3 regions of the Blautia sp. NSJ-140 genome follow, and region 3 is predicted to be linked to each of the others. Evidence: riboswitches for the same ligand, from Rfam matches in the RefSeq annotation. Region 3 holds a riboswitch; each other region holds the start of a gene.
The links. Region 3 has a riboswitch for cyclic di-GMP ahead of MUB50_RS15110 (GGDEF domain-containing protein). Riboswitches for the same ligand answer to the same signal wherever they lie in the genome.
Positions count from the first base shown of each region.

Region 1: it holds a riboswitch for cyclic di-GMP, as region 3 does, so the genes downstream of both, MUB50_RS03185 (hybrid sensor histidine kinase/response regulator) here and MUB50_RS15110 (GGDEF domain-containing protein) in region 3, are expected to answer to the same signal.
Region 2: it holds a riboswitch for cyclic di-GMP, as region 3 does, so the genes downstream of both, MUB50_RS09560 (ABC transporter substrate-binding protein) here and MUB50_RS15110 (GGDEF domain-containing protein) in region 3, are expected to answer to the same signal.

Region 1 is NZ_JALIFS010000002.1:154,892-158,177, reverse strand. Features, by position in the region: gene MUB50_RS03185 (hybrid sensor histidine kinase/response regulator) at 1-1,634, opposite strand, end outside; cyclic di-GMP riboswitch class I at 1,867-1,957, opposite strand; gene MUB50_RS03180 (IS3 family transposase) at 2,157-3,071, opposite strand; gene MUB50_RS03175 (transposase) at 3,068-3,286, opposite strand, start outside.
Region 2 is NZ_JALIFS010000007.1:30,566-33,851, forward strand. Features, by position in the region: gene MUB50_RS09555 (5'-nucleotidase C-terminal domain-containing protein) at 1-955, opposite strand, end outside; gene MUB50_RS09560 (ABC transporter substrate-binding protein) at 895-1,758, opposite strand; cyclic di-GMP riboswitch class I at 1,859-1,934, opposite strand; gene MUB50_RS09565 (hypothetical protein) at 2,078-2,254, opposite strand; partial or broken gene MUB50_RS09570 (IS200/IS605 family transposase) at 2,463-2,537, shown strand; gene MUB50_RS09575 (transposase) at 2,546-3,286, shown strand, end outside.
Region 3 is NZ_JALIFS010000015.1:39,259-42,544, reverse strand. Features, by position in the region: gene MUB50_RS15110 (GGDEF domain-containing protein) at 503-1,552, opposite strand; cyclic di-GMP riboswitch class I at 1,852-1,927, opposite strand; gene MUB50_RS15105 (ATP-binding protein) at 2,091-3,286, opposite strand, start outside.

The sequences.
Region 1 (3,286 bases), on a different contig from region 3:
AGTGCCTGACGGGATTCAATCTCTGCTTTCTTCTCCTGTGTCACATTCATGGATGCCAGCAATACCTTTTCCAGCTTTCCATTCTTCCATTCCAAGGGAATATAAGAAGCGATTTTATAAGTCTTTTCATCCAGGCTGCAATACTCAAACTTATAAATATCATTTTCACTTTTCAGTTTTTTCCGAATATTATCCGGGGCTATCAGGATATCTATAGCTTCCAATGGTTCCAGTGTCTTATATTTTTCAAGAACCTGCATCTGAAAATCATGATAAAATCCCAGAGGTTTATATATCATCTGTCCATTCAGATTGTAGAATTCATATCTGTCATTTTCCAGATCACAGACAACAAAGCGGTCAACCAGACGCACTATGCTCTGGATCAGCTGCTCCATGGAAGCATTATCTGCTGCCATCTGCAGATGCCGTGCGCTCTCTACCTTTGTCTCTGTGATATCACGCAGAAAGATCATGGCATATTCTGAATCCTCTATTTCGCCACGTATGACCACATTGCGGACCCATCGTTCTTCTCCATTCAGAGTGATACGGCACTCTAAAGCCAATTCGGTTTCCAGCCCCTTCAGCCTTTCTGCAATATAACCACGGTCGTAAAAAGAGGATACCGCCTTCTTATCTGTCTCCACAACATAGGAATCCACAAAATGCCGGATCAATTCATCCCACGTATGACTCTGTTCAAAGACGGTCATCAGGGACGGTTCAACCTTAAAGGTATCAAAAGTATTCGCTTCCAGATTCACATAATACTCGCACAAATCTGCTTTCGTAAAAGCCCGGTGGAAAGCAGCAGATTTTTGTGCCTGCATGATTTCTTTTTTCTCCCCATCAATGTTAATAAAAATCCCGGCAATCCTGCTGGCAGAACCATCCAGACGGCGTATTACTTCTGCCGATGCCCGAAACCACTGGTATTGATTATCCTTCATTCTCATACGATACTCTACCTGGTATTTTATCTGGTTCGTCTTATCCTTAATTGCCGCCTGAAGCTGCACCATTACTCTTTCTTTATCCTGTGGATGCAGAAGACCTGACCAGGATTCCAGTTTATTCGGAAAGTCCAGGGTGTCATGATAGCCAAGCATTTTTCGAAATTCATGACTCCAGTTTGCATTCACAATCTCACTGTTTTCGTCACAGTCAAAATACCAGAAGCCGGAACAGATAGCCTCATTGAGCAGTGCCAAATTTATATGATCCCAGTTGACCTGTACGGACATAACCCAGATCTGTCTGCCCGCCTCATCTGTCGCATCCTCTTTACAAAGCCGTACATTATTCACTGTACCGTCTGCTGCAAGGATCTGTGCTTCCCCTGTTCCGTGAAGCTGCAAAAAACGGTCTCGCTCCAGTATATCTTCCTCGTCATAAAAGAAGTTTCTCAATGAGCCTTTTGTCTGTTCCATGAAAGTATCGAATGTATATCCTGTACTATGCAACAGCAGATTATCCACAGACAAAATAGACAGGTTTTGGTCATAAGATCCTGTCATTATACCTACCCCGCCATTATTTTCCAGTGTTTTCTGTACGGCCTGTGACATGGCCTGTGTCTGCCCCGTTACAGTCTCACCTAAGGAATATATTTTGTCTTCATAATTTTTCATTTTATAAAAGTCCTCTCTCCGTCTTATGCCTTCTTCATCCTGCTTTTATCTGTATACAGAAAACCTGTCCCTGCTAGTTTTGTTACCCATTTTTGCATACAAAAAGGACATCTGCCAAAATCTGCCAGTGTCCCTACTATATTCTTTAAAATCACACATCTATATAGTATAAAAGGTATCGGAATCTCTTCTGTTCAAACATCTTCTCCATATATTATGATGATATGGAAACAGTGGCAACCGGCTGACATGGTCAAACTTTCTGACTTTAGTCCCTTCTGGCTTTGCGCCCCTGCCTTTCAACAGGTTTGCCTTTAAAATAATTTTCATTTTTTCCAAAAATAAAATACCATGTGGTTTTTCTTACGTCAATAATATTTTGGTGGAAAATTTACATATATTTTAACCGAATCAAGTAACTCCCCTGTGGAGATTGCGAAAAGCAATAAGCAGTGGGTGAGGACCTGCTTTGGTCCTATGTCAAGATTTAGTACACGTTAAAATGAGAAATTTCTCCCCATTTTAACCTGCCAGAATCTCAGCCTCAGTGTGCGTTCTTTCATACACTCGTTCGAATTCGTTTGGCGACATATAGTTGCAATGGCTATGAATTCGTTTCGTATTGTAGAAAGCTTCCAGATATTCAAAAATCAACTGGTATGCCTGCTTATAGTCGCGAATTTTAAAGCGATTGAGCCATTCACGTTTGATAATAGAATGAAAGGATTCAATGCATGCATTATCCCACGGAAAAGCTTTCTTCGAATAACTGCGCTGCATATTTTCGGTTGCTTTTTTATATTCCTTTGCAACATATTGGCTGCCACGATCCGAATGGATAATTAATGGTTGATCGATATTTCGGCGAGCTTTGGCTTTGTTTATAGTATCAATCACGCAAGATACTTCCATTGTTTCTGAAAGCGTCCAGGCTATGATTTTTCTGGAAAATAAATCCATAACACTGGTCAGATAGACAAATCCATCTATTGTCCAGATGTAGGTAATATCCGAACACAAGACTGCATTCGGACGATCAGGATTAAATTGCTCATCAAGGATATTTTGTAATTCAGTGCTGAAATCGGAATCTTTTGTGGTGATCGTCCATGGTTTGCTCCACTGAGCACGGATCCCCATTTGGCGCATATATGTACCAACGGTTCTTTCCGAAATGACTTCACCAGTTTTTCGAAGTTCTACAGTGATTTTCGGAGCACCGTAGTTCTGCTTGGAATCATCATAAATATCCTGTATTTTTGCTTTTACAGCTTCACGACGTTTTTCTGTATCAGAAGGTATGTGATGGAGCCATGCAAGATATCCTGAGCGAGAGACACCTAAAAATTTCAACATTCCGGAGACGGAAACCCGGCGTCCAGCCTTTTGGGCAGCTTCCGTCTTCTCAGACACTTCAAGATAAATGGCTTCCGTCATTTTCCCAGAATGTTGATTGCTTTTTTTAACACATCAAGTGCTTCTTGGGCATCACGTAATTCACGTCTGAGACGGGTAATTTCCTTCTGCTCATCAGATGCATAATTACCAGAACCACGAACAGGAATATCACCTGATTCCCGGAAGTCTTTCAGCCATTTTGTTAATGTGCTGTATCCGATGCCAAGATTTTCTGCACATCCACGTACTCCGAG
Region 2 (3,286 bases), on a different contig from region 3:
TCTCTTTAAGCTGCTCAATCTCACATTTCGAATTTATTTTTTTCAATACAGACATTGTGGTGTCTGTAAGAAGAATCGAGTATTCCTTTTCTTTGTCTATTTTCTTATCATTAACTGTCAAGTCCTTTAATGAAAATCCACTTTCCTCTTGATTGACGATCATTTTCATACCGGATGCAATTGGTAATTCGTATTTATTGGTTACATAAAAATTCTCATCAGCATCGGCGAGATAATTTTCCACGAGTTCACAAACCTGTTTACCATTGATTTTTGCAACATATAATGCTGTATCTGAACTCTTCGCTGTCATCATGCCAACCCGGCTGCTGGTGCATTCTCCTTTGTACATAGAGGAAGTGAAATAATAATATGGTGCCAGAGCCAGCTGTGCCTCATTTTCTTCTCTGATCGTAGTTAAAATGGAAGATGCTGCATCACGGCCATTTCTATCGTTCAGTGAAATGGAATATTCATTTTCAAAATTCACCGTTGCTTTTTCTTCTGGATCTTTACGATTTATTGCACTACAAAAAGTATCATAAGCCTGTGTTTCATCCATTTCTCCTGACAGTAATCCGTGAACAGCCTCAAGACTTGCATCAAATGATTTTTGAGCGGAATACCGGATATAAACAGCATTATTATTAATTTCCTCTTCCAGTCCAGGCACATCCTGCATCATGGTTGGAACATCTGTATTCAATGAAATAACACCGCTTCCATCCGCAATCAGCTTTTGCCCCTCTTCTGAAATCATACAATCCAGCACATCCAGTGCAGTATCCAGTTTCTCCCGGTCTTTTTCCAGGTTTTTGTTAAATGCAATGTTTAAGGACGGAGTCATGTACACATAGGATTCATCCGATGTCTGTGAAAAGTAAGGAATACGGATCAGATCCGCATCCATCTGTTTCTGCAGCTGCTGCATAACCGTCGGATGTCCATGAAACATTGCTGATTTTCCCTCGACAAACATCTGGGTTCCTGTATTGATGTCAATATTGATATCTTCTTTACCAAAGTGCGAGTCCTTAAGAAACTGACTGGTTTCTGAAAAATACGTTTCCATAATGTATCATCAAACTTTACTTCATCCGCTGCAGTCTCTGCACCGTTTCGCCATTCAATACCATCCAGGCTTGTAAACTCACCGATTGCCGCTGCCTGGATGATTTCATTATTAGACCAGTCTTCACCAATATCCATGGAATACGGTTTTATGCCATTATCATAAAACTGCTGACAAGCCTGTACATATTCCTCATAATTTTCTGGAATCTTTATGCCATACTGATCAAACAGTGTTTTGTTGGCAATGATCGTCTGCGGAATACCACAGATTGGCAGCCACTGGATTTCATCCTCATCATTCTTATAATATTGCACCGCATAAGAATAGTACTTGGAAACAACATCATAAGAAGCAAAATCCATAAGATAAGGCTGTAAGTCCTGTGCATCTGTTCCAGAGAATCGACGTACTGTTATGATATCCGGTAATTCATCATGTTCTTTAAAATAACTGTATAAATCGGTATCATTGTTACCAATAATAAATTCAATATCCTGATCTGGGAACTGTTCATGGATATAGGGTGCAATATTTTTCATCAAACGATTTTCCCATAGATAAACGGTAAGATGATCATCGTTTTTAGATACCTCTTTCTTTGACTGTCCACATCCAGACAAGACAGCAGTTGCTACAAGTACACCTGACACCACTGCTGTCAGACAACTTTTTACCTTTTTCATACTTTTATTTTCCTTATTCTTTCCTGATAAAATCATTATTGTTACGTCTATGAAATAACATCGTTAAAAAAGCACTGTCAGACAGACAGTGCACCTCATTTCATGCAACTGGCTGCCATTTTACAGGCCCTGTAGCTTTGCGTCCCAGACTTTCATCTGGTTTGCCGATTTCCTTATTATAGATATAGCTTTTAAACTTATGCCAAAAAAAACTAATTTTATTATACTTTAACGTTCTACTATGCACAAGAAAAAAATTACCGTTTTAACGTTCAAAAACAAAAAAAGAACAGCCGATACATATACTCGAACTGTTCTCCTACTTTCGAAGTCCATGAAGCATTGACATTACTGTTTCCTGCTCATTTGTATTCAGATTGTTCCATATCCTTAAAACTTCCTCCCGCTCTTCTGTCAGATCTTCCATATACTTCTGATACTCTTCATTACCTTTTCCTTGCTGATAACTGATCCAACTTTCATCTGTCAATTTCATTTCATTCTGCATTTTTAACAAATGTAGCAAGAATTCTCCCACCTCTTCAGGTGGTGAGATGAATTGCACATCTGGGCATATCTGCTCAAAAAATCCCTATAGTACAAAAGAAACACTTGTTCTCCATTCCCTGATGTAGTATACTAAAAAAGAACAATTAGTTCATAAATACATATCAGTCGATAAAAGAAAATGAATGATAAATATAATGGAATTAGACAATAATTCCCATTCAGTATTTCTACTATACTATCACCTGGTGATGGTTATAAAATACAGAAGGTGAGAAGAATGAACCGCGCCGTAAAAATAAGGATCTATCCAAATAAAGAGCAGAAAGTCCAGATAGAGAAAACAATCGGCTGCAGCCGCTTTATCTATAACCAGATGCTCGCGGACAAGATCAGCTATTACCAGAAAGAAAAAAAGATGCTCCGGAACACACCGGCCGGATATAAGAAGGAATATCCCTGGCTGAAGGAGGTAGACTCCCTTGCCCTGGCGAATGTGCAGCTGCATCTGGAAAGTGCGTTCCGGAAGTTCTTCCGGGAACCATCCTGCGGATTTCCACGTTATAAATCAAAGAAGCATACAAGAAATTCGTATACGACCAATGCAGTAAACGGGAATATCCTTTTGCAGGATAGCCATCTGAAGCTTCCGAAGATGGCTGCCATAAAGATAAAACTCCAACGGCAGATTCCGTCAGACTGGAAGCTGAGATCCGTAACTGTGAGCCGTGAGCCATCCGGGAAATATTTTGCAAGTCTTTTGTTCTGCTGTGAGAACCAAACCGTGGAAAAAAGACCGGCAGAGAGATTTCTTGGGATCGATTTTGCCATGCAGGGAATGTGTGTATTTTCTACAGGAGAAAGAGCTGGATATCCTATGTTTTACAGAAAAGCAGAGAAAAAACTTGCAAAGGAACAGAGAAAGCTCTCCCACTGTGAAAAAGGAAGCCGGAACTATCAGAAACAGAAGAAACGGGTAGCTTTATGTCATGAAAAGATAAAGAACCAGAGAAAAGATTTC
Region 3 (3,286 bases):
TGCGGCAGGTGTGACTTGCCATCTCATTTGCAAATGGTTAGACAGTCATAACAAGGACAACGAATAGCCTAGTGGATGCTCAACCACTGAAATAAAAAGAGAAGAACCCTCGCATGTATTGGTGGTACATACGGGGGTTCGTTCTTTGTTCACATGGAACATCGTCATATCTTTTTTGCCTACTGGCATTATAGCATATGCCGATCATGAAATCAATATGCTTCGTCTTTGTAAATCCGTGATTTTTCCGCCGTTTGTCACAAAATTGTCACAAAATCATATTTTCAAAGCATCCCACACATCCAGAAATGCTTTAAAATCAACACTTCCCAGGCTTCACAGTATAAATATATTGCTTTCTTTTTTATTACGCAATAACGTGCTTTGACTTGTTTCATCTTATACCAAGAATCCTTTGTTTTCAAGGATTTCCAGTGTTTCTACGCAAAACAATATTTCGTCTGCTCGCGTCTATTATCTTTTATCTACTCTGAGCTGAAAGCTAATTATATTTCTTGCATATCTGTTTATTTTTATACATATAAGCATCTGCAGCATCCAATAACATCTGCATTGTACACGACATATCATCGGAGGATAATGCCCATCCGCATGCATAGTCGATTAGTATTTGATTTTCATAACTATTTAATCTGTCTTTTTCTCTGTTCAGGGATTTTAATATTTCCTTAATTTTCGCCTCGCTTGTATGATAAATGACTGCTATAAACTCATCTCCGCCATATCTTCCAACAAAATCCTTTTCTGGAATAACACTGCGCAAAAGCTTTGCGAAATTTAATATTAACTGATCTCCTGCGGAATGTCCCATTGTATCATTTACAGTTTTTAAATTATTTAAATCAAACATTATGCAAGCTGTAGGATCTGTAATTATATCTTTTTTATTAAGAAGCTCATTACAGGCATTTTTATTTGGCAGCCCAGTATGGGCATCTATGAATGCTTTCTGTTCCAGCAGTCTGTTTTGCATTGCCATATGCATTGCCCTTAGAGTCTGCATAATAACCAATATCACCAGACTCAACATATCAAGTGCCGACAAAAGCTCTATAGTACGAATCTTTACAGCGATCTTTTCTGAATAGCTTTCTGCGGAAGAGACAGTTTCATCTGCCATCGAAAAATATATTTCACTCATATTAACAATGTCTGTATTTTCGTATCCCTTGTTTCTTGCTGCTTCAATTTCTGTTTTCAATTTATCCCAGTAATCACTCTGGATTTGCAATTTTTCCTGGTATTCTTCATCATTGAGTTTTACCAGATCATAATGTCCATCCTGATATCTCAATCCAAGAAGAATATCATCCAAATATTTAATTAACTCTTCATCTTGGTTTCCTGTAATTTCTAATTTTACTTCACGCTGTGTAACTCCACGTACCAGACCTGCATAATTTATTACGCGTGCTGTCCCCTGCAGCCTACTAATCTGAATCATCATAAAAATAATAAGAACTACTAATATCAATATAAGGAAACTCTGTATAATACCTATTATATTTTTACTTTTCTTGTTTGTCTGCATTTCACAATTTATCCCAAACCTTAAATAATATTCATTTACTTTCCTACAGGAAATCAAATGACAGACTTTTGGCCAGTGAACTTTCATTAAGAATATTAATCTTTGAAGATGGAATGACAGTTGCAGCAGTTTTCTTGCTGCTTTATAACTTCCGCTAACATCAACAGCAGCTTATCAATCCACTCATGTCATTGATGTTTGGATCATAAACTGTCCGTGTACAAATATCGGGAAGATCATCTCCTGTTGATAAATCATTCCTCAAAAAAAGCACTGCCAGCCAGACAGTGCATCTCATTTTATGCAACTGGCTGCCATTTTACAGGCCCTGTAGCTTTGCGTCCCAGACTTTCATCTGGTTTGCCGATTTCCTTATTATAGCTTTTACACGTATACAAAAAAACTGGTTTTATTATACTATAGTGCTCTACTATATACAAGAAAAACATTACCGTTTTAACGTCCAAAAATAAAAAAAGAACAGCCGATATATATATCGAACTGTTCTCCCACTTCCGAAGTCCACGCAGCATTGACATTACCGTTCTATATATTTTGTGATGACAGATATTAAAATCCTCATATCAACCGGCTTCGCCACATGATCATCCATTCCGGCATTCAAAGCAGCCTGTACATCCTCTGCAAATGCATTTGCTGTCATTGCAATAATAGGGATCTCCTTTCCGTCCGGACGCTCCGACAGATTTCTGATAGCTTTTGTCGTTTCATAGCCATTCATTTCCGGCATCATGATATCCATCAAAATCAGATCAAAGGTCCCCGGAGCTGTATTGCAAAACTGTGCCAGGGCAGATTTTCCATCGACAGTCCTGGTTACGATCATCCCTTGTTCTTCCAGCAAAGCTGCTGCTATCTCTGCATTTAAATCATTGTCCTCTGCCAAAAGGATATTCCTGCCTTCAAGGATTTCACTGGCTGTTCCCGAGCTTTCATCGTGTTTTTTTGCATAATAGCTTTCATCCGCTATCCTGTGTTTTAGTGTTACAGTAAAGGTGCTGCCCTTTCCAGGCTCACTCTCCACATCTATTGTTCCGCCGAGCTGATCAACATATTTCTTTACGATTGACATTCCCAATCCGCTTCCTGTGATTTTGCTCTTTGTAGTGTTTCGCTCACGCGTGAATGCGTCAAAAATCTTTGTCAGATAATCCTGGCTCATACCGATTCCGGTATCGCTCACCCTGGTCCTTACCATCATGTACCCGGGCTCATCACATACTAATTCGTCTATGTTTACCATAACAGAACCACCGGATGGAGTATATTTTATGGCATTGCTCAGGATATTCGCAAATATTTCTTTTACCTTGGTAGTATCTGTCAGTATATGTTCATGCTCTACATTTATTGTGTAATGAAGTGCAATATTCTTTTTCTTTGCTTCATCATCAAATATTTCAAATAAAGTCTGCCGAATATCTTCAATCCGGCCATAGTTCTCATCAATTTCCATCTTTCCGCTCTCAATCCGGGCCATATCAAGTACATTATTTATGATTGACAGAAGAAGATTTCCCGACTGCCGCAATTTTTCCAGATGATCTGAAGTTTCAGGCAGATCCTTTCCTTTTAGTTCTTCCTCCATAAGCTGTGCATAACCCAGAATTGCATTCATAGGAGTACGGATGTCATGTGACATATTGTTAAGAAAACGAGTCTTTGCCAGACTGGCATCCTCTGCTTTTTTCAAAGCGATTTCCAGTTTGTCAT